3 regions of the Arthrobacter sp. sptzw32 genome follow, and region 3 is predicted to be linked to each of the others. Evidence: riboswitches for the same ligand, from Rfam matches in the RefSeq annotation. Region 3 holds a riboswitch; each other region holds the start of a gene.

Region 1 (7,120 bases), on a different contig from region 3:
GCCTTCACTGGCGCCTTCGATGAGGCCAGGAACGTCGGCGATGGTGAAGCGCACGTCACCGGCCTGGACCACGCCGAGGTTGGGAACCAGCGTGGTGAAAGGATAGTCAGCAATTTTAGGCCGGGCGGCGGACATGGCGGCGATGAGGCTGGACTTGCCGGCGGACGGGAAGCCCACCAGGGCGATATCGGCGATCGACTTAAGCTCCAGGACGATGTCGCTGGACTCGCCCTCGATACCGAGCAGGGCGAACCCGGGAGCTTTGCGCTTTTGTGATGAGAGCGCGGCGTTGCCGAGGCCGCCGATGCCCCCTGCTGCGGCTACGTATTCGGCGCCTTCACCAACGAGGTCCGCGAGAACCGTGCCGTCCTTGGATTTGACCACGGTGCCGTCAGGGACGGGGAGTATCAGGGTTTCGCCGTTCTTGCCGCCACGCCAGTCACCCATGCCCGGGCCACCGTTGGTGGCGTGGCGGTGGGGTGCGTGGTGGTAGTCAAGGAGGGTAGTGGTCTGGTGGTCAACGCGAAGGATCACGTCGCCGCCATTGCCGCCGTTGCCGCCGTCGGGACCGCCAAGCGGCTTGAACTTTTCGCGGTGGACGGAGACGCATCCGTGACCGCCGGCACCGCCGGATACGTGCAGTACTACCCGGTCTACAAAGCTGGCCACGTGGTTCTCCTCAATGCTGTTTCCTGGACGCCGCGGGGCGCCAAGACGATTGTAATGCGGTTAAAAGAACAGTGGAGCGGGCCAACTGGCCCGCTCCACCGCTTCAGAACTGTTTGTTACTCTGCAGCTGCAGCAGCAACGATGTTGACGACGCGACGACCGCGGCGGGTGCCGAATTCAACGGCTCCCGGGGTCAGTGCGAACAGGGTGTCGTCGCCGCCACGGCCAACGCCGGCGCCCGGGTGGAAGTGGGTGCCACGCTGGCGGACGATGATCTCGCCTGCGGAGACGACTTGGCCGCCGAAGCGCTTCACGCCGAGGTACTGAGCGTTGGAATCACGACCGTTGCGAGTGGAGCTCGCGCCCTTTTTATGTGCCATTTGAAATGCCTGCCTCTAAATTCTGGGGATCTGCTGAAAAACCTGAACAGTAACGAAGGTTACTGGATACCAGTGATCTTGACCTTGGTCAGTTCCTGGCGGTGACCCTGGCGCTTCTTGTAACCGGTCTTGTTCTTGAACTTCTGGATCACAATCTTCGGACCACGGAGGTCGTTCAGGATCTCAGCCGTAACAGTTACCTTGGCCAGGTCAGCAGCGGCGGTGGTGACCTTGTCACCATCAACCAGGAGCAGTGCGGGCAGCTGGATAGTGCTGCCAGCTCCACCGGCGACGCGGTTAAGGGTAACGAAGTCTCCAACGGAAACCTTCTCTTGGCGGCCGCCTGCGCGGACAATCGCGTACACCACTTGGGAACTCACTTCTCTCGACGTTTATTACAAAATTTGCGTGCGGAACCGGCCAATAAAAGCCTGGTTTCTCGCTGTGCCTCAACGCCGTGGGGTCATAACCCAAGTGTTGGCGTAAGCACCGAAGATCCAGAATACGCTAATTTTGGCTTCGGCCGCAAATGAGGCTGGTTCCGGCGGGCTGGCTGTGATAAGTACCACTGCTGAATCCCGGCCTCGGGACCGTGCCCCACCATACTACCGGCAAGGCCGCGGCCACGGTGTCAGGCATGGAGGCGCGGCGCGTCGAAGAAGTCCACTTCCAGGCGGCAGGACTGCTTGAATGCCGTGATCATGGCGGCCCACTCGGCAGCGGAGGCCCTGCGTCCCGCTTCATCCACTATGGCAATGGCCCTGCGGGTGGCGGCGGCGAAGTCTTCGTCGGCATAGGTGCGCAGCCACTCCGCGTAAGGGTGCGCGGAAGGTTCACCGGCGGCAACAAACTGGGCGTGGAGCGTGGCGCCTACCTCGGCGTACAGCCAGAAGCAGGGCAGGACTGCCGCCGCGAGGACCGCATAACTGCCCGACGCCGAGGCCGCCGTCAGGTGGTCAACGTAGGACTTGGTGACGGGGCCGAGCCGGGGCAGGACCGAGCGCGCGCCCAGCCAGGAGCGGTGAAGCTCCGACTCGACCTCCAGGCACTGCCCGGCCGAAGCAGCCCAAAACAGTTGCTCCGCCTCGGTGGGCGCCAGCGAACTCGCCCTTGCCAGAACCCGTGAATAGCCGTTGAGGTAGAGGGCATCCTGCGCGAGGTAGTACTCAAACTGGTGCTCCTGAAGGCTGCCCGTAGCCAGGTCGCGGATGAAGCCGAGGGCATAGATATCCTCCAGGTCCGGCTGCGCCTCACGCCGCAGCTGCGCCGCGAAGCTGCCTTCCGCCGGCACCGGCTGCAGGTGGTGGAAATGATGCACGGGCCCGTTGCCTGTCCCCACCTCCAGGGTTCCCGAGGCCTTGAGGGCGCCGGCGAGCCACGGCTTGGCTTCCCGGAGTGACGCTTCCCAGTCCCCCAGCCGCGCCTGGGCGGTGGCCATTGCAGAGGACAACGAACAGCCTGTGCCGTGGCTGTTCGTCGTTGCAAGCCGCTCCCCTGGCACCTCCACCACTTCATGGGACAGCAGGCCCCGGGTGTTGACCAGCGCGTCCGGGCACTCGTTGCCGTCCAGGTGGCCGCCCTTGACCAGTACGGTTGCGCCGCTGGCGGCTGCGAGGGCGCGGCCCTGGTCCAGCGCACCGGCCCAGCTGTCCTGCAACTGCCCGCCCACAAGCATGGCGAGCTCCGCGAGGTTGGGGGTGATGAGGTGTGCCAGCGGCAGGAGTTCGCGCAGGACCGTTTCGGCAGACTCGTGCAGGAGCCGGTCGCCGCTGGTGGCAACCATCACTGGGTCCAGGACCACGACGGCGGGCCGCACCTTCTGCAGCCACTGCGCCACCGTTCCAATGACGTCGGCGTTGCCGAGCATTCCGATTTTCACGGCGTCGATGGTGATGTCGTCGCTGATGGCGTCGAGTTGCTCTGCCAGGAATGCTGCAGGGGGCACGTGAACGGACCTTACTCCGTGCGTGTTCTGGGCTGTGAGGGCAGTGATGGCTGCCATCCCGTACCCCCCGAGGGCCGCGATGCTTTTCAAATCCGCCTGGATACCGGCACCGCCGGAAGGATCCGAGCCGGCGATGGACAGGACCCTGGGTACCTGCCGGCCCGGCAATGCCGGCGCCGCAGTGGCGGGTCCAGGGGTGGCTGCGGGCATTACAAGAGTCGTAGACAAAGGACATCCCTTCGCCGGTGCTAACCGGACAGGTTCAACGGGTCTGAATCTCAGCCGGCTCTCTGCGCGGCACCCCGTGTCGGTTCCCCAGCCTAGCTTTTTTGCCCGCCCCAGGCTGAAGGTGACACATTGCGACCCGAAGCCGCACGCTGATGGCGCGCAGCTCCGCATCCCGCCCTGCGGGCCCTGCACGCAAAAGTCCCCGCCCAGTGGACAAATCCCCTGGAAATTCCTGGGGTTTTGTCCACTGAACGGGGACTTGTTGAAACGCGCCGGTACGTGCCCGTGAGCGCTCCGGCTAGAGCTCCGAGGCCGGTACGCCTACGCCCAGGATGATGGGCGCCTCTGCGGGCTTTGTTGACGCTTTTTCAAGGCCGGCACCGCCGTCACCGGCCGGCGCCGGAGCCTTTGCCTCGTGGGTATGCCCTGTGCTGGCTGCCGTCACGCTTTCGTGATGCTGCACGGAGGTTTCGTTGGCTGCTCCCTGGGCACGGCTGGCACTGCGGTTGCGCCGCGGGCGCCGTTGCCGGGACTGCTCCAGCGTGTGGTCCGTGTAGTCCTTCGCCGGTTCCCCGGCAGCGGCTGCAGCAGGCACGCGGGCCGGCTGTACCGGCTCCACGCGCTCCGCCGGTTTCTGCTCCGGTTCGGTCTGCTCAGGCTCCGCTTGTGCGGGCGCCGGCTGGCCCAGGTGGGCGAACGCTTCGGCAAGCCGGTCCAGGGTCAGTGCGGGCTTCTGCGGCTGCTCCTCAGCATGGTCAACGAACGGCAGCACCACCTTCTCGCCGCCGAAGGTCAGCACGGCGGCCGGGCGCGCATCGTCGTCGCGGTTTGTTTCCACTGCGGGAGCCGGGGCAGGGGCGGGCGCGGAATGGTCCGCGGCAGCCTGCCTGGCTGCGGCCACTTCGTCGTCGTGCAAGTGGGCTGCATGCGCGGCGGCGGCGATGTTGGCAAGGGCCAGCCGGGTGGCTTCCGCCTTCGCGTGCCGCTCAGCGTCAGAGGGGTCGGGCTGGACTGTGTGGACGGGCACGGCAGGCGCGGGGGCAACCTCGGGCTGCTGGCCGCCACGGCCCCGCCGCCGCTTCCGGTCCGGACGCACGCCGGCCTGGCTGCTGTCGATGCGCGGGGCGTCATTGCGGTGGCCTTCGCTGCGGGGTTCCGGCCGGCTGTCGGTCCGCTGGACGTGGTGTTCGGCGGCCACGATGTTGGCCCGCCGGTGCTCAACGGGGTCGTCATGGGTGACGACGCCGCGGCCGGCGCACGCTTCGCACTGCTCGCCGAAGACTTCCAGGAGTCCGGTGCCCATCCGCTTTCGCGTCATCTGCACCAGGCCAAGGGAGGTCACTTCGGCAACCTGGTGCTTGGTGCGGTCGCGTCCCAGGCATTCCACCATGCGGCGCAGAACGAGGTCGCGGTTGGATTCAAGGACCATGTCGATGAAGTCGATGACGATGATGCCGCCGATGTCGCGGAGGCGGAGCTGGCGGACCACTTCCTCAGCAGCCTCGAGGTTGTTTTTGGTCACCGTCTCTTCGAGGTTGCCGCCGCTGCCGGTGAACTTGCCGGTGTTGACGTCCACCACGGTCATGGCTTCGGTGCGGTCGATCACCAGCGAACCGCCGGACGGGAGGAAGACCTTCCGCTCCAGCGCCTTGTGGATCTGCTCGTCAATGCGCCAGGCAGCGAAGATGTCCTGGTCCTTGGTCCACTTTTCGAGGCGTCCCACCAGGTCCGGCGCCACATAGGTGACGTACGCCTCGATGGTGTCCCAGGCTTCCTCGCCCGAAACGATCAGCTTGGAGAAGTCTTCGTTGAAGACGTCACGGACCACCTTGATGGTGAGGTCCGGTTCGCCGTACAGCAGCTCAGGAGCAAGGATCTTGGTGGACTTCGACTGGCTTTCGATGCCTTCCCACTGCGCGCGCAGGCGGTTGATGTCGTGTGTCAGCTCTTCCTCGGACGCTCCCTCGGCGGCGGTGCGGACAATGACGCCCGCCTGCTCCGGGAGCCGGTCCTTGAGGATGCGCTTGAGGCGGTTGCGTTCTACGTCGGGCAGTTTGCGCGAGATGCCGGTCATGGAACCGCCGGGCACGAACACCAGGTAGCGGCCGGGGAGTGAGATCTGGCTGGTCAGGCGTGCGCCCTTGTGTCCCACGGGGTCCTTGGTCACCTGGACCAGCACGGTATCACCGGACTTGAGCGCATTTTCGATACGGCGCTGCTTGCCCTCGAGGTTGACGGCTTCCCAGTTCACCTCACCGGCGTAAAGGACGGCGTTCCGGCCGCGCCCGATGTCCACGAAGGCGGCTTCCATGGAAGGCAGCACGTTCTGGACCTTGCCGAGGTAGACGTTGCCGATCAGGGAATCCTGCTGGGTCTTCGACACAAAATGCTCGGCCAGGACGCCGTCTTCGAGGACGGCGATCTGGATTCTGTCGTCGCGCTGGCGCACAATCATCTGCCGGTCGACAGACTCGCGGCGGGCAAGGAATTCGGCCTCGGTAATGACGGTGCGGCGGCGGCCGGTGTCACGCGACTCGCGCCGGCGCTGCTTCTTCGCCTCCAGCCGGGTGGATCCCTTGACGCTGGTGACGCGGTTACTGACGGCCGGTTCAGTCACGGCGCGCGGTGCGCGCACGCGGGTAACCGTGTTGGGCGGATCGTCGTCTCCCCCACCCGTCAATTCGAGGTCCTGGTCGCCACGGCGACGGCGGCGGCGGCGGCGGGACGTGACGCCTTCCTCCACCTGTCCCGCGGACTCCTCGTCGGCGTCGTCCGGGACATCTCCGTCAACATCTTCGCTGCCTTCGAGGTCGGTGTCGGCTTCCCGCTCTCCGAGGCGGCTGCGGCCGCGGCGGCCCCGTCCCCGGCGCCTGCGGCGGCCGTTGGCGTCTTCCGCATCGCCGTCCTCGGCGTCGTCCTCTCCAACCTCTTCCGCTACTGCGGGAGCCGGACGCACCACGGTGCTCAGGTCCGGCGCCTGGAACAGCACGGAGGTGGGGGAAGCGGGTTCCATGAAAAGGGAACCGAAGGGGCTGGAAGGAGCCGCGGGCGCCGTTTCCGCGGTGGCTGCCTGCGGTGCCTCAATGTTGGGAGCAGCCTGTGCGGCCTCCGGTTCGGGGGCTGGCTCTTCTGCAGCTTCTTCTGCAGGGGCCTCTAGTGCGTTCGGCCGGACTGCTGCTGCGGGCACTGCGGCGGCTGCCTCAGCAGCGCCGGCCGGAGTTACGGCTGCCGGGAGATCTGCGGGTGACTGGGTAGCGGCGGGTTCCCCTGCCGGCTCTGCCGCTGCGGCTGGGGGTTCCACTGCGACGGCAGGCGCGGAGGTCTTGCGCGTGGCAACCCGGCGGCGCCGGACGGGCTTCGTTTCAACGACTTCGGCGGCCGGCTCCGCGGCGTCGAGCCCAGGGGTCCCGGCGCTTGCACCGGCATCAGCACCGGTGTCCGGCGTGGAGTTATCGGCTGCTGATTCGGGTTCTGCGTCTTCGGCGAAGGCGGGGAGCGGTTCCGCTGCTTCTACCTTTTTCCGGGCACGCGTCCGCCGGACGGGAGCTTTGGCCTCCGGAGCGCCGGATTCCACAACACCCGCTTCCACTTCGACGGCGGCAGCTGCGGAAGGGTCAGCGCTGGCGGCGCCCTCTGCGGGAAGGTCCGTTGGCGGAGTCAGGGCCTCGGCTTTGGGAGCGGCCTTCCGGCGGGTCCTCGTAGCCTTTTTGGGGGCAGCGTCTGCCTCCGCGGCCGATGCTTCGTCGTTAACGGCTGAAACTTGTTCATTATCCATATGTGGCAACACTCCTGCCCCTGACGTACCGCCACATCCGGCACCCATTGGGGCACATATTGTCAAGACCCGCAGGCGTTGACAGAAGTCAAGTGGATACCCCCAGGTTCGCACCGGCAGTGG
Region 2 (7,120 bases), on a different contig from region 3:
CATTCTTAGTACTCCTTGCGGGCGGAAAACGGGTTGACTTCAGCCTAGCGGCATCGCGGCCGGGAGCCGGAGCGGCAAGGGCGCGGTTCGCTCTAGGCGTTGGTGGACGCAGAGTGCGCCTCAGCTGCCGGGCGGTTCCGTCCGGAACTTGATCATTTTGTGCGTACCGTCGCAGTAGGGTTTGATGGCCGACGCGCCGCAGCGGCACAGGGCGACTGTCTGGCGTTGGCGGGGAACCGGGTCCCCTGAGGGCGTCACTATTTCGAAGTCACCGCGGACAATCAACGGCCCGTCGGGGCATACCACGATCGAGCTGTCGGCGGATTCCTGGTTCATGGCTGCTCCTGGTCGGGGGTGGGGGCGGACGTTTGGTTTTCCTGGTGGCGGAAGCCGGCAAGTCTTCCCGAGTGCCGGCGGCGAAGCTCGGCCTCCGAGTGCGCCGCGGTCTTGAGCCGCGACCCCGCGTAAGGCACACCCCCGCTGAGGCGGAAGGCGAGTGCGATCCAGATGCAGACAGCCCTCTCAGCAACCCAGAGCGGGGCGCACCAGACTGCACGGAAGGGAAAAACGGTAGTCCCCCTGTGCCGCCGCCGCCCGATTTCGGCAATGATGACAGGCGCCGCAGCCAATCCCATCAGTACGCGCCCGCGGTGTTTTCCAGGAAGGCAGGCTGCGGCGGCAATGGCCGGAAGCAGGGACAGCTCGGCGGCGAGACGGCGGGGCTGGGCGAAGTTGTCGTAGGCCTGCCGGGTGCGCTGCTTGAGGAAGTGCCGCGGCTCGGGCGGCGTGCGGGCAACGAACAGGTCCGGAACGATTTTCTCCCTGCCCCCCGCTGCCTTGACGGTCCTGATCAGCTCCAGGTTTTCGAAAAGCACCGGATCGTAGCCGCCGGTTGCCAGCAGCGCGCTCCGGCGCACGGCCAGCGTACCCGGGAAGTCTGCCGACCATGCCCGGTTGATCAGGGACCTGGACGTGTCCCACCACCCGTGCCAGGGCAGGGGATCGAAGTAGTTCTGCGGCCTCACAACGTCCGCAGACGCGAGGTGACTAACGGCGGCGGTGAGTGATTCGCGCGTGTAGCGCACGTCGTCGTCGGCTATCACCAGCAGTTCCGCCCGGGCGGCCCGGACGCCCGTCACCACGCCGGCCACCTTGCCGTTTCCGTTACCGGCACCCTCCGGGCGGATATGGCGGACAACAGGCGGGAAAGCGTCCCGGTGCCGCTCGAACAGCTCCGGACCGGACCCGTCCACGATGGTCACCGGGATCCACCCGCCGAGTCGCTCGAGATAGGCAACCAGCTCCGGCAGGCCCGAATCATCGGTCCAGCGCAGCGGCAGGATGTACTCCGCAGGCTGCCCCAGGGCTGTGGTACTCACGCTGCTGCCGGCACTGCCGCCCTCAGCGAGGTCTGCCCGTTCTCCCAGCACGCCAAAAGGTGTGACGAGAGCCTGCCGTCAACGGCCATCACGGCTGTCGCCCCGAACAGGACGTCCCCGAGCAGCTCGGGTTCGGCCTCCACGAGTCCTCCTGCGAGGTCGCGGCCGGCGATCTGCTCGTGGACCGCGTCGGCTTCCACATGTTCGTCGAAGTAGTGGGTCACCTCGGCGTCGAAGCCGTGACGGCGGAAACCGCTGCCATACAGCCGGTTGGGCTGGGAAGAGGTCATCTCATAGATGGCCAGATGCCCGGTGATTGCGCCGCGCAGCCGCCGGTTGAGCCCGAACAGGGACATCATGTTGACCGCCGCGAGGGAGACGGCGGGGACGGCGTTCACGTAGGCGCCGTAGTGATCGTCCATCCCCAGGCCCCGCATGGTGCGGGCAAAAAGCGCGCTGTGCATGCGGTCCGGGCGCCCTCCGCCGTACTCGTCCGCCTGGATCTCCACCAGTGCAGCCTTCGCCCTGCCGGTAAGCCGGGGAATGGCCCAGGTGTGCGGGTCCGCTTCCTTGAGCTGGTAGACCGACTTGTGGACCAGGAACTCCTTGAGCTGGTCCAGGGTTGCCTTCTTGGCCACATACCGGGACACGCTGGGACCGGTGTCCGTGGCGGCCAGGCCGAAGAGGACGTCGGCCACGGCGTCGCTGGTCATTTCCGCGGCAGGGGGGAGGTCCAGCTCCCCGGCTGCCGACTGGGCGGCTGCCCGGAGCGCCTCTTCGAAAGGCCTTTCGAGCAGGCGGCGGACCTGGATGAGGCCCGGCTCCCACTCCCACTCATCACTGACACCTTCAAGGCCGGAGTAGTGCAGCTCGTAGAGGGAGAAAAGTGCCAGCTGGACGTCGTCGTCGCCGATGATGTCGGTGGCCGTGCCCAGCTGTGTCACCACCAGCCGGCGCAGTTCCTCAACGGCGGGGGAGCTGTCACCGGCCCCGGCTGTTGCTGCCAGGACCCGGAACAGGGCGGTGCTGATGGGACCTCGGGGTTCAGGGATCTTCATGATTGCTCCTTAGGGCGGCAGCGGTGCTGCCGGGTGCTTGGCCGTCGACGGTGGCGGTTTCGGTCAGGGCGGTCGTTCAGGTTGCGCCGCGGCTGCGCCGCGGGGTGGTTCGGGGGGCCAGCAGGATGGCGAGAATGATCATGGTCGAACTCAGGGCCAGGTGGAGCCAGTTGTCGGCGCCGTTGAGTGGGACAAAGTTGGCGGGAGTTTCGTCCCCCACCAGGAAGCCGTAAAGCCAGAGAACCAGGTACACGACGCCCCCGTAGATCAGGAAGCTTCGTGCCTTCTGGTGGGTCCGGGCCAGCAGCAGTCCGGCCGCCCCGAAGGCAAGGTGCACGATATTGTGAAGGACCGACACCTGGAAGAGGTTCAACAGCAGGGCTCCGGAGCCCTGTCCGGCCATGCCCAGGGAGTCGTAGTTGCTGGTGATCCCGGGGACAAACCCCAGGACACCCACCAGCAGGAAGAGGGCGCCGGTTACGAAGGCAGCCTTCTGCAGGCCCGTCCTCGCGCCGGTGGCCCGGGTGCTGACTGTCATGACCTGTCTCCTCAAAAGCCTGGAGACAACATAGTAAGCATGGTTACTAATAAAAGCTAAGTGCGCCTGCCGGTGCTGCTGCCCGCCGGCCACTGCCGGCAGCGTCCGCGCAGCCGGCGGGCTCACCCTTCCGGGACGATCCACACGTAGGGGTTTGGCTGGTGCCCGCCGCGGCGGCCGTGCTCATACCCCTGCTGCCAGGCGTTTCCGACGGCGGATACCAGTTCAGCCAGCAAAGGATAGTAGGGGTGGTCGGGGCCGATGTAAATCATTTCTTCCTCGGCCTTGTCCACCGCTGCCCGCACCTGGTTTTCGGCTGTATTACCGAGCATGGCGCCCCCTCCTGTTTGGAACTTCCGCCACCCGTCTCGAATGTACTCCCGGCATCCAAGGGGAGTCCATCGCCCTGGTTGGGAACCCGCGTCAGTCCGTTCGCATGGAGCTGAGGATCTCGCGCAGCGCCTGTACCACCAGGTCATGGTCCTGCACCTGGGGAAGCCCTGAAACAGTGACCGTAGCCACCGCTCCCACTCCGGCGACATATACCGGGAAGGAGCCGCCATGTGCCGCATACCGGCGCTGATCAAACCAGCCCTGGTCTTCGATCCGTCCGCCGCGGGTCCGGGCGCGCAGCCCCACCAGCAGGGAGGGCACCTCGTACCGGGCCGCCGTTCTCTGTTTGGCGCGGATCCAGTGCTCGTTGTCCGGGGTGGCCCCCGCCAGGGCGACATGGAACAGGACCTGCTCACCCTTGGTGATGTCTATCGCGATGGGGAACTGGCCCTCCTTCCCCAACTCCACAAGCAGCAGCCCCAGGTTCAGTGCGTCGTCCATGGAGAAGCCTGGAAACTGGAGCTCCCGGATTTCGCCCTCTATTCGGGCGATAAGGGCCTGCAGCGATCCCTCCGGCTGGACGGCATCCGAATCCGGATCGAACTCAGTCACATGCGGTGAATTGGCGGTCATGGCCCACAATCTACCCTTCCTCCGGTGTAAACTGGACCCCGCCCACAAGGGCAATTATTTACTCACAGAATCATTCAACGACAGGGGAGCGCCGCCGTCGGGCATCACTGGCCAAGCCAGGAGCCGCAGGTGGGCGCTGAGAGTGCGGACAGCCGCAGACCCTCGAACCTGATCCGGTTAGTACCGGCGCAAGGGAGTCGAGTTCTCGAAGCTCCGCAGTGGTTTGCCGCTGCGGTTCTTTCCCCTCCTGTTCCTCAGGAGGATCGCATGGCAACTACAGCAATCAAGAAGACCACCAGCAGGTCCTGGCGCGTTGTGGACATCGTGGTGGCGGCGTTGATCGCCATCGCAGGCGGCGTCATTTTCTGGGCGTGGTCCCAGGGTGCCGCAGCAGTGTCTGCGCCGATGAACGCCCTTTACCCGCCGCTTACCGGACTGATCGCCGGCGGCTGGATGATCCCGGCGGTGCTGGGCATGCTGATCATCCGCAAACCGGGCGCCGCCCTGTTCTGCGAAACCGTGGCAGCCACCGGTGAACTGCTGATGGGTTCGCAGTACGGTGCCTCGGTGCTGTTCTCCGGCTTCGTCCAGGGCCTGGGTGCGGAAATCATTTTCGCGATTTTCGTGTACCGGAAGTTCAACCTGCCGGCGTCCCTCCTCGCCGGTGCTGCTGCCGGGCTGTTCTGCGGCCTCAATGACTCCTTTGCTCCCTGGGGCTGGAACATTGCCTACTCGGGCGGCGACAAGCTTGCGTACATTATCTTCACCGCGATCTCCGGTGCCGTCATCGCCGGGGCGCTGTCATGGATCGCCACCCGCGGCCTGGCCAGGACCGGTGTCCTGAGCTCCTTTGCCTCGCGGAAGGCAGCCACGGAGCCGGTTTTCTCCTGATGGCAGCGCCTTCCGTCCACGGCGCGTCCGTGGCGGCGCGCCCGGCTGCCGTCACCGCGCGCGGCTGGGGCTGGCGGCATGCCGGGCGTTCCAGGCCTGCTGTCCGTGCCCTTGACCTGGACATCCGGCCAGGGGAGCGCGTGCTCCTGCTTGGCCCGTCCGGAGCCGGCAAGTCCACGCTCCTCCATGCGTTGGCGGGGGTGCTGGGGGATGCGAACGACGACGGCGAGGCCGGCGACTCCGACGAGTCGGGTTCGCTGCTGGTCGACGGCGCCTCCCCCCGCGATCAGCGCGGCCGTGCCGGGTTGATGCAGCAGGACCCGGAGACACAGGTGGTCCTGTCACGGGTGGGGGACGACGTGGCCTTCGGTGCCGAGAACCTTGCTGTGCCCCGGGACCGTATCTGGACCCGGGTGCACGAGGCTTTGGACGACGTCGGGCTGTCCCACCTGCCGCTGGACCATCCAACGTCTGCACTGTCAGGCGGCCAGAAACAGCGGCTGGCCCTGGCCGGCATCCTTGCGATGCGGCCGGGGCTGCTTCTCCTCGACGAGCCGACAGCCAACCTGGATCCCGCCGGGGTGGTGGAGGTGCGCGACGCCGTCGGGCGCTGTCTCGACAAAACCGGAGCAACCCTGGTGGTGGTGGAGCACCGCGTCTCCGTCTGGAAGGACCTGGTGGACCGCATTGTGGTGCTGCAGCCCGGTTCTTCGACCGACCCGGGGGTGCTCCTGGACGGGCCTCCGGACCAGGTTCTCGGCGAAGCCCGGAGCATGCTCATTGCGGCCGGGGTCTGGGTGCCCGGGTATGTTCCGGCCACCCGCCCACGCACGGCGGATCCGGCTCCCGGCTCCGGGGACCTGCTGCTTGCCGCCGAAAACCTGGCCGTATCCCGTGAACGTGCCCGCCGCAAGGGCTTGCGCAAACTGCCGCCAGTACCGGTCCGGCAAGGCATCTCGGCGCAGGTCCGGGCAGGGCGGGCGCTGGCCATCACCGGACCCAACGGCGCAGGAAAGTCCACCCTTGCGCTGACCCTCGCCGGGCTGCTGGAGCCCGTTGCCGGGAAAGTTTCGGCCACCCTGGCGCTTAGCCGTGGGGCGGGAATCGACCCGTACAAGTGGAAGGCGGAGCAGCTGATTGAACGCATGGGCACCGTTTTCCAGGAACCTGAGCACCAGTTCGTGACCGGGAACGTGCTGGACGAACTGCGCTTTGGTCCGCGCCACCTCGGGCACGGGGAAGAGCGGGTGGATGAGCTGCTGGAGCGGCTTCGGCTCACCGAACTGGTTGATGCGAACCCCTACACACTTTCGGGCGGCGAGAAGCGTCGGCTTTCCGTAGCAACGGTCCTGGCCGCGCATCCGCAGGTCCTGATCCTGGACGAACCCACCTTCGGGCAGGACGCCAACACGTGGGCTGAGCTGGCATCGTTCCTCTCTGAACTCCTGGACGCCGGCACAGCCGTGGTATCCGTGACCCACGATGCTGAGTTCACGGCGGCGCTGGGTGGAACGGAACTGCGCCTGGCAGCAGAGCCGGTAGTGCGATGAGACAGGAGCTGAACCTGCGCGGCAACAGTGCGCTGCTGACCCGGGCCAACCCGCTGAGCAAGTTCGCGGCCGTCTTCCTGATCACCGCCGTCCTTGCACTGTCCATTGACTGGGTTTCCGCTTCCGTGGCGCTGGCGTTCGAGTTCCTGCTGTTCCCATTGGCGGGCCTCACCCTGACGCTGCTGTGGCAGCGGGGGTGGCCGCTGATCCTTGCCGCAGCCGTAGGCGGCTGGAGTACCTCCATCCTGGCGGTGGACAGCGGAAAAACGCTGATCGACGTCGGCATCTGGACCATGAGCGAGGGGTCGCTGGAGCTGGGGGTCGGGTTTATGCTGCGTGGCCTGGCAATCGCGCTCCCGGCGGTGCTGTTGATGAGCTGCACTGACCCCACGGACCTGGCCGATGCGCTGGCGCAAAAAGCACGCCTCCCGCACCGGTTCGTGCTGGGGACTTTGGCCGCCATGCGCCTGGTGGGGCTGATGGCGGAGGAATGGCAGACCATCGGCATGGCCCGGCGGGCCCGGGGCGTAGGTTCCCGCGGCAGTGCCCTGCAGCGGGTAAAGGCCACGATGGGGCAGAGCTTCGGTCTCCTGGTTCAGGCCATCCGCCGTGCCTCAAGGCTGGCCGTGACCATGGAGGCGCGTGGTTTCGGCGGCGGGCGGCGGACGTGGGCGCGGGAATCCACCTACAGCGGGCTGGACCTGTGCGTGCTCGGTGGAGGCGTGCTGATGGCCGGCG
Region 3 (7,120 bases):
ATTTGCCGTGAATGACGAAGCCATACTTCAATGTATGCCCCAGGATACCGCCGGGTCATATTACCCCGAAGTAGAGTGGGGGTAACTGCAAGGGAAAGAAGGACAACTGTGGTCCATGAAGCACGGGCTGACCGCCCGTCCGCAGCCGAACCCCAAACCGCTTCGCGCCCCGCGGGGCAACGGTCCGCCCGGCTTCCAAGGGACGAACGGCGAGCACAACTTCTTACCGCAGCACAGGAAGTCTTTGTTGCCAACGGTTATCACGGCGCCGCCATGGACGAAATCGCCGAAACCGCCCATGTCAGCAAACCTGTCCTGTACCAGCACTTTCCCTCGAAGCGGGAACTGTACCTTGCCCTGCTCGAGAGCCACCTGGCGTCCCTCACGGAACTGATGCTGGGAGCGCTGAACTCCACCACGGACAACGACGAACGTGTTCAGGCCGTGATGCGTGCCTACTTCCAGTTCATCGCCAACGATGACCAGGCCCACCGGCTGGTTTTCGAATCAGACCTCATTAACGATCCGGACGTCAGCTCACGGCTGGAAACCTTCAACCGGACGTTTGCCGATGCCATTGCCCACGTCATCGCGGAGGACACAAAGCTTCCCCACCTGGAGGCAGAGCTGCTGGGACGCGGGCTTGCCGGGATGGCGCAGGTCAGTGCCCGGTACTGGCTCGAAACAGACGGGAACCTGGACCTGGATGTGGCCAGCGACCTCATCTACCGTTTAGCTTGGCGCGGAATCTCTCGCTTCCCCAAAGAGTCCTAGACTACAAATAAGACATAACCCGAGAAACGTGAACGGCTGGGAGGCCCCTGTGGAAATTAAGATCGGCGTGCAGAATGTTGGCCGCGAGATTGTGCTGGAATCTGTCCAGGACGCAGACTCCGTAGCCAAAGTTGTGGAGGAAGCCATCACCAGCGGCAGCGAACTGCGGCTCAAGGATGACAAGGGACGCCTGATCATTGTTCCCGGCAAGGCCCTCGCCTACGTAGAGATCGGAGCCGAAGAAGTCCGCCGCGTAGGTTTCGGCCAGTTCTAGTCCCGCGCCCCGGCCCGGGGCCGGCATTCCAAGGAGAGCCATGCTTTCGCTGACCATCGTGGTGCTGGTAACAGCAGCTGCAGGTTTCATCGTCTGGGCCAATGACAAACGGCACACAAAATACGGGGCAGTCCTTCCCGCCGCCGTCAGTGTGGGTGTCGGGGCTGTTACCTGGATCATTTTGATGGCTGCGGGCTTCGGGTACCGGCCGGGAATGACGTGGCTGCCGTGGGTCCTCCCCATTATTTTGGGTACTGCGGCGGCGGTGGCCGTTGTCCTCTATCTGGGACGCACAAGGGCCAGGCATGACCTGGAACGGCTTACTGCCGCCCTAAAGCTCTAACCGGACCGCAATACTGTGGCCACTGCCCGAGGCAGTGGCACAGGCGGTTAAGAGCCGGCGGGATGCTTCTTAGGCTCGGCAACCGCCTGCAGCGCGGCTGCAGCTTCACGTACTGCCTCGGCCGCGCGCACGTCGCGGGCCGTGACCTCTCCCCCGGCATCGTGGGAGGTATACCGGAGGTACACCAGGTTGTACCGCCACTCCAGGTCAGGGTGGTGGTTTTGCTCCTCGGAGAGGCGCCCGACGGCGGCAATCAGCTCAAGCGCGGCAGCCGCCGTCGGCAGTGTGTATGAGGTCACCAGCGCACCCCCGCTGTACTGCCAGTCCGGCAGGACCGCCAGGGCGTCCTCGAGCCGCTCGGGAGAAAGAACGTCCTTGCCGGCCATAGCTGCTCCTTGCCTGGTGGCCGGCGCCCGCAGCACCAGGGGGGAGGCCTACAGGAACTCGGCCCGGCCCTCCATGGCCGAGGACGCCAGTGCATGTTCGCGGCGCGGTATCCTGCCGGCCGCTTGTGCCAGCCTACCGGCGATCACTGCGTGTTTGAAGGCTTCCCCCATCAGGGCAGGATTCTGTGCCCGGGTCACGGCCGTGGCCAGCAGGACGGCGTCGCAGCCCAGTTCCATGGCCAGGGCTGCGTCCGAGGCAGTGCCGATGCCGGCGTCCAGAACCACCGGCACTGAGGCGCGGGAGACGATCAGCTCGATATTGTGCGGGTTTAGGATGCCCAGTCCCGTGCCGATCGGTGCCCCCAGCGGCATCACGGCAGTGGCCCCGAGGTTCTCGAGCCGCAGGGCAAGGACAGGGTCGTCGTTGGTGTACGCAAAAACCTTGAATCCCCTGTTGACGAGCTGCTCCGTGGCGTCCACCAGTTCGACGGCGTCCGGCAGCAGGGTCTGTTCGTCGGCAATGACTTCCAGTTTCACCCAATCTGTTTCCAGCGCCTCACGGGCCAGTTCGGCGGTCAGCACGGCGTCCCGGGCAGTAAAGCAGCCGGCGGTGTTGGGCAGTACGCGGATGCCGTGGTCCATGAGCAGCTGGAATAGTGAACCCGTTTCCGCGGTGGAGTACCGCCGCATGGCCACGGTGGTCAGGGCGGTTCCGGAGGCCAGGAGGGCCGCTCCCAGGCCGTCAAGGCTGGGGGCACCGCCGGTGCCCATGATGAGCCGGGAGGTCAGCGCGACACCGTCGATCACCAGCGGATCGTCCTGGCCGGTTGAGCTTGAGGTGGTGATGGTTTCGGTCATGGTGTCAGCCTCCCTGTACGGCCGTGACGAGCTCGACTTCGTCGCCGTCCGCGAGCGCGATGGCGGACCACTGGCTGCGCGGCACTACCTCCGAGTTGTGCGCGACAGCCACGCCAAGCTTCCGGCCGTCGGTGGCCTGGCCGGTGGCAGCGAGGGGGCGTCCGGTGACCTCGCTGACGAGCGCGCTTATGGAGGCGCCCTCGGGTACAAGGTGCCGGGTTCCGTTCAAGGTGATGTTCATGCTGTTTCCTTTTGGCGTAAGCGGTTGGTGGACGGGTAGCCGGAGCGGGAGAAACGGCCAGGGTTGAAGGCCGCCCACCGCGGGTCCGGCCCGCCGTCCAAAAGGTCCCGGCAGACGGCGGCAGCCGCCGGAGCCAGCAGGACTCCGTGGCGGAAGAAGCCGGTGGCAATGATGAGCCCGGCGACATAACGGGCGTCCCGGCCGGCCGGCCCGGACGCCGCGGGTACCCGCCCGAGCAGCGGTGCGTTGTCCGGCGTTCCGGGGCGGGCCCGGGCGGTGGCTTCCAGCAGTTCAAGTTCGGCGACGGCGGGGACCAGCACCAGCGCGTCCCGGAGCAGCTGGTATACGCCGCCGGCGGAAACGGCATCAGCGGCCGAGGGGGCATCCTCGCGCTGGGTTGCCCCGACCACCACTGTGCCGTCCCGGCGCGGGACGATGTAGACCGGGACGCCGTGCACCAGCCCGCGGACGGTGGACGTGACCAGGGGTTGCACATGCTTGGGAACGGCAAGGCGCAGGATGTCCCCGTAGACGGGCCGCAGCGGCAGATGCAGATTGCCGGGCAGTGCTTCCAGCGCTGCCGCGTGCAGCCCGTTCGCCACCACCGTTTCGGCGGCCAACACGGCACCCCCGCCTGCCAGGCGTACCCCGGCGACCCTTCCGTTCTGCCACAGCAGCCCGGCCGCGCGGGCAGGGACTGCATAACCGTCGACGGCGCCGGCTGCTGCGGTGCCGTGCCCTGCGGCGCGGCCCCTGCTCCCGCCTCCGTTACCCGCACGCCCGCCGGCCAGGGCGGCCTGCAGGCAGGCCACCAGCAGCCGCGGATCCACCTGGTGGTCCGCCGGGGTGTCCAGTGCACAGGAAATCCCGGGACTGAGCAGCGGCTCCCGCTGCCGCGCTGCCCGGACGGTGAGCGGTTCAACGGAGAGGCCGTTCGCCTGCTGGACTGTGCGCAGGTCCATCAGGGCGCGGCGGTCCCCGGCGTCGGCTCCCACGGCGAGGGTCGGCGTCGTAATGTATCCCGGATCTGTCCCTGAAGCTGCAGCGAGGCCGGCGGCGAAAGCCGGCCAGCGTACGGAGGCCTCCAGCATGAATTCCAGGAGGTCCTCCTCCTGGTAGTGCAGCTCGCTCACCGGAGCCAGCATTCCTGCGGCAGCCCAGCTCGCCCCCGACCCCGGCGCGTCGTCGATGACCACCACTGCGCGGCCGGAGCGCTGCGCCTCCCACGCGATGCTGTGGCCGATGACTCCGCCGCCGATGACGGCGACGTCGGCGTGGACGATGTTGTCCGCCCGCCCGGACTGGGCGTTGAGAGAGCTGCCTGAAGGTGCGCCCATGTGTCTCCTTCCCTACGCCGGCATTAACCGGATCAGGTCAAGCGGTCGGCTCTGACGCCCTCTCAGCCCGGCGCTTTGTGACAGCTGCCGCGGGCTCCCGCAGTACGAGGCCAGTGTAGAGGAACTAGGCTTTGGTCCATGAATGTGTCCCACGCCCCTGCCGCCGGCACTGACGTCCTTGGCAGCGCGAAGATCAGCAACGGCCTTCACGCTGCCCGCCTTTATCTCTGCACCGATGCGCGCACGGACCGCGGGGATTTCGGGGATTTCGTTGATGCCGCTTTTTCCGGTGGCGTGGACATCATCCAGCTCAGGGACAAGAACATCGAGGCAGCCGAGGAGCTCGAACTGCTGGCCGTCCTCAAGGAAGCGGCAGAGCGGCACGGCCGGCTTTGGGCCGTCAATGACAGGGCGGATATCGCCGTATTGTCCGGTGCCCCGGTGTTCCATATCGGCCAAAAGGATCTGCCCCTCGAGGCTGCGCGGACCCTGCTCAACGGCAATGCCGCCATTGGCCTCTCCAGCCACAGCCCGGCGCAGGTGGACGCCGCCCTGGCTGCAGCCTCGGCTCCGGCAGGCTTGGATTACTTCTGTGTAGGCCCGGTTTGGGCTACCCCCACCAAACCGGGACGGGCCGCGGTAGGGCTCGACCTGGTGAAGTACGCCGCAGAAGCTGCGCGGACGGCCGGCCTGGAAGGGCAGTCCGACGACGGCCTCCCCTGGTTCGCGATTGGGGGCATTGACCATGGCAACGTGGAGCAGGTGGTGGCTGCAGGCGCGCGCAGGATCGTGGTGGTCCGCGCCATTACGGAAGCTTCCGATCCGGCAGCGGCCGCCGCTGCGCTACTCGCGGCGCTGGACGCCCGGAAGCCCTGACTTCGGGCGCCCGAGCGACGGCGTCCGCGGCGGGATCAGCAACGTGGGGTGATCCGGGCCCGGCACCTGCATTATGGCCGGGATTCGGGCTAGGCTGATTTTCGTGTCACACCATCGGCTGGCTCCCAACGTCCACGAGCACAACAACGCGCTCGAGGCGGCCCTGAGCGCCCTGCGGACCGAGCTGGAGTTGCCGGGCGCCTACCCGGAGGACGCGGTGGCTGACGCAAAGGCGGCCGTCGAGTCCCTGCAGCTCCCCAGCCATGACCTCACCGGCATCGAATTCATCACCATCGATCCGGCGTCGTCGACGGACCTGGACCAGGCCCTGTTCATCGAGCCGGACGGCGACGGCTACCACGTGCTGTATGCCATTGCGGATGTGCCCGCCTTCGTGGCCCCCGGCGGGCCCCTGGACGCGGAAACGCGCCGGCGCGGCCAGACGTTCTATGCCCCCGATGGGCGGATCCCCTTGCATCCGGAGGTCATCAGCGAACAGGCCGGAAGCCTCCTCCCCGGCCAGGACTGCTCCGCGTTCGTCTGGGACTTCCGCCTGGACAGCGCCGCCGGGGTGCAGTCCGTAGCGGTAAAGCGGGCCCGGATGCGCAGCCGCGCGAAGCTCAGCTACAAGGGCGTGCAGGCCGAGCTCGACGCCGGCACCGCGGCCCCGGTGCTGCTGCTCCTTAGGGAGGTGGGGCTCAAGCGCGTGGAGCTGGAGCGGGCCCGCGGCGGTGCCAGCCTGAACATGCCGGAACAGGAGATCGTCCAGCTTCCCGACGGCGGCTACCGGATTGCCGCCGCTCCCCAGCTTCCGGTGGAGGACTGGAACGCACAGATATCCCTCATGACCGGAATGGCTGCGGCCCAGCTCATGCTGGCGGGGAAGGTGGGCATCCTGCGCACCATGCCTTCCCCGGACGAGCGCTCCCTGAATCACTTCCGGCTGCAGACCGAGGCCCTGGGCAAGCCCTGGGACGGCGAAGTCAGCTACGGCGAATACCTGCGGAGCCTGGACCCGACGGAACCCCGCCAGCTGGCCATCATGCACTCCGCCGGCATGCTGTTCCGGGGCGCCGCCTACACGGCCTTTGACGGGTCCGTCCCGGAGGACGCGGTGCAATCGGCCATCGGCGCCGCCTATGCGCACACCACCGCCCCGCTGCGCCGGCTGGTGGACCGCTTTGTGCTGGTGATTTGCGAGGCTTTGAGCAGCGGCGGCGAAGTGCCGGGATGGGCGAGGGAGGCCCTTCCGTCCCTGCCCGAGATCATGGCCGGCTCCGACCAGCTGGCATCCCGGATGGAGCGCACGGCCCTGGATACCGTGGAGGCGGCCCTGCTGGTCAACCACGTGGGGCAGGAATTTGATGCCATTGTCATCTCCGGGTCCAAACCGCAAAAAGAGAACGGCAGGAACGGCAACGGCAACGGGAAGAACGGCCATGGCAACGGCGGTTCGGGGATCGTCCAGATCGCAGATCCGGCGGTGACTGCCCGCTGCGCCGGCGAACTGGAGTCCGGCACCAAGGTCCGGGTCCGCCTGGTCTCCTCCGATATCGCCACGCGGGAAGTCCATTTCGAGCTCGTCGAGTAGCGGCGGCACGGCCCGCAACTACGGCCCCTGGCGGCCAAAGCCGGGAATCGGGCTGTTGCGGCTAGACTGAAGAAGTAGAAATGGATGCCCGGTCGTTGATTTCCTTGAAACCAACAAGCCCGCCCCTACGCGATCTTGAGATACACCCGTTGGTCACCAGTGCCAGCAATTAGATAGCCCGCGATCGGCTTCCACTGGAATTGCGTGTGCGCCCGAGCGTGCTCCGGAACAGCCTTGCGGCCGGCCCGTTGAGCAGGCAGCGCCATTGCCCAAATGAATAAGGAAACTCCCCAGTGAGTGAATTGCATACCCACCAGCTTCTGACCGACGAGACCGGCACCGAAGTTATCGAGCCCGAAGAAACCATCATCTCGGACGAGTTGCCCCACGAGATCGAGGAAAAGTCCTTCGCGGACTATAACGTCCGCGCTGACATCGTT

What was found. Region 3 has a riboswitch for thiamine pyrophosphate ahead of AC5RVN_RS01690 (FAD-dependent oxidoreductase). Riboswitches for the same ligand answer to the same signal wherever they lie in the genome.
Region 1: it holds a riboswitch for thiamine pyrophosphate, as region 3 does, so the genes downstream of both, thiD (bifunctional hydroxymethylpyrimidine kinase/phosphomethylpyrimidine kinase) here and AC5RVN_RS01690 (FAD-dependent oxidoreductase) in region 3, are expected to answer to the same signal.
Region 2: it holds a riboswitch for thiamine pyrophosphate, as region 3 does, so the genes downstream of both, AC5RVN_RS09195 (ECF transporter S component) here and AC5RVN_RS01690 (FAD-dependent oxidoreductase) in region 3, are expected to answer to the same signal.

Annotation. Positions count from the first base shown of each region.
Region 1 is NZ_JBNHEZ010000002.1:32,820-39,939, reverse strand. Features, by position in the region: gene obgE (GTPase ObgE) at 1-669, opposite strand, end outside; gene rpmA (50S ribosomal protein L27) at 786-1,049, opposite strand; gene rplU (50S ribosomal protein L21) at 1,109-1,417, opposite strand; gene thiD (bifunctional hydroxymethylpyrimidine kinase/phosphomethylpyrimidine kinase) at 1,681-3,204, opposite strand; TPP riboswitch at 3,212-3,309, opposite strand; gene AC5RVN_RS03630 (Rne/Rng family ribonuclease) at 3,521-6,997, opposite strand.
Region 2 is NZ_JBNHEZ010000004.1:52,240-59,359, forward strand. Features, by position in the region: gene AC5RVN_RS09160 (DUF4235 domain-containing protein) at 1-3, opposite strand, end outside; gene AC5RVN_RS09165 (CDGSH iron-sulfur domain-containing protein) at 121-336, opposite strand; gene AC5RVN_RS09170 (glycosyltransferase family 2 protein) at 333-1,379, opposite strand; gene AC5RVN_RS09175 (iron-containing redox enzyme family protein) at 1,376-2,437, opposite strand; gene AC5RVN_RS09180 (DUF4383 domain-containing protein) at 2,514-2,975, opposite strand; gene AC5RVN_RS09185 (hypothetical protein) at 3,098-3,307, opposite strand; gene AC5RVN_RS09190 (heme-degrading domain-containing protein) at 3,399-3,941, opposite strand; TPP riboswitch at 4,014-4,154, shown strand; gene AC5RVN_RS09195 (ECF transporter S component) at 4,209-4,832, shown strand; gene AC5RVN_RS09200 (ABC transporter ATP-binding protein) at 4,832-6,382, shown strand; gene AC5RVN_RS09205 (energy-coupling factor transporter transmembrane component T family protein) at 6,379-7,120, shown strand, end outside.
Region 3 is NZ_JBNHEZ010000001.1:348,255-355,374, reverse strand. Features, by position in the region: gene moeB (molybdopterin-synthase adenylyltransferase MoeB) at 1-24, opposite strand, end outside; gene AC5RVN_RS01720 (TetR/AcrR family transcriptional regulator) at 109-774, shown strand; gene AC5RVN_RS01715 (DUF3107 domain-containing protein) at 824-1,048, shown strand; gene AC5RVN_RS01710 (hypothetical protein) at 1,089-1,391, shown strand; gene AC5RVN_RS01705 (4a-hydroxytetrahydrobiopterin dehydratase) at 1,439-1,777, opposite strand; gene AC5RVN_RS01700 (thiazole synthase) at 1,826-2,635, opposite strand; gene thiS (sulfur carrier protein ThiS) at 2,640-2,876, opposite strand; gene AC5RVN_RS01690 (FAD-dependent oxidoreductase) at 2,873-4,213, opposite strand; TPP riboswitch at 4,206-4,324, opposite strand; gene thiE (thiamine phosphate synthase) at 4,352-5,089, shown strand; gene AC5RVN_RS01680 (RNB domain-containing ribonuclease) at 5,193-6,680, shown strand; gene AC5RVN_RS01675 (DEAD/DEAH box helicase) at 6,974-7,120, shown strand, end outside.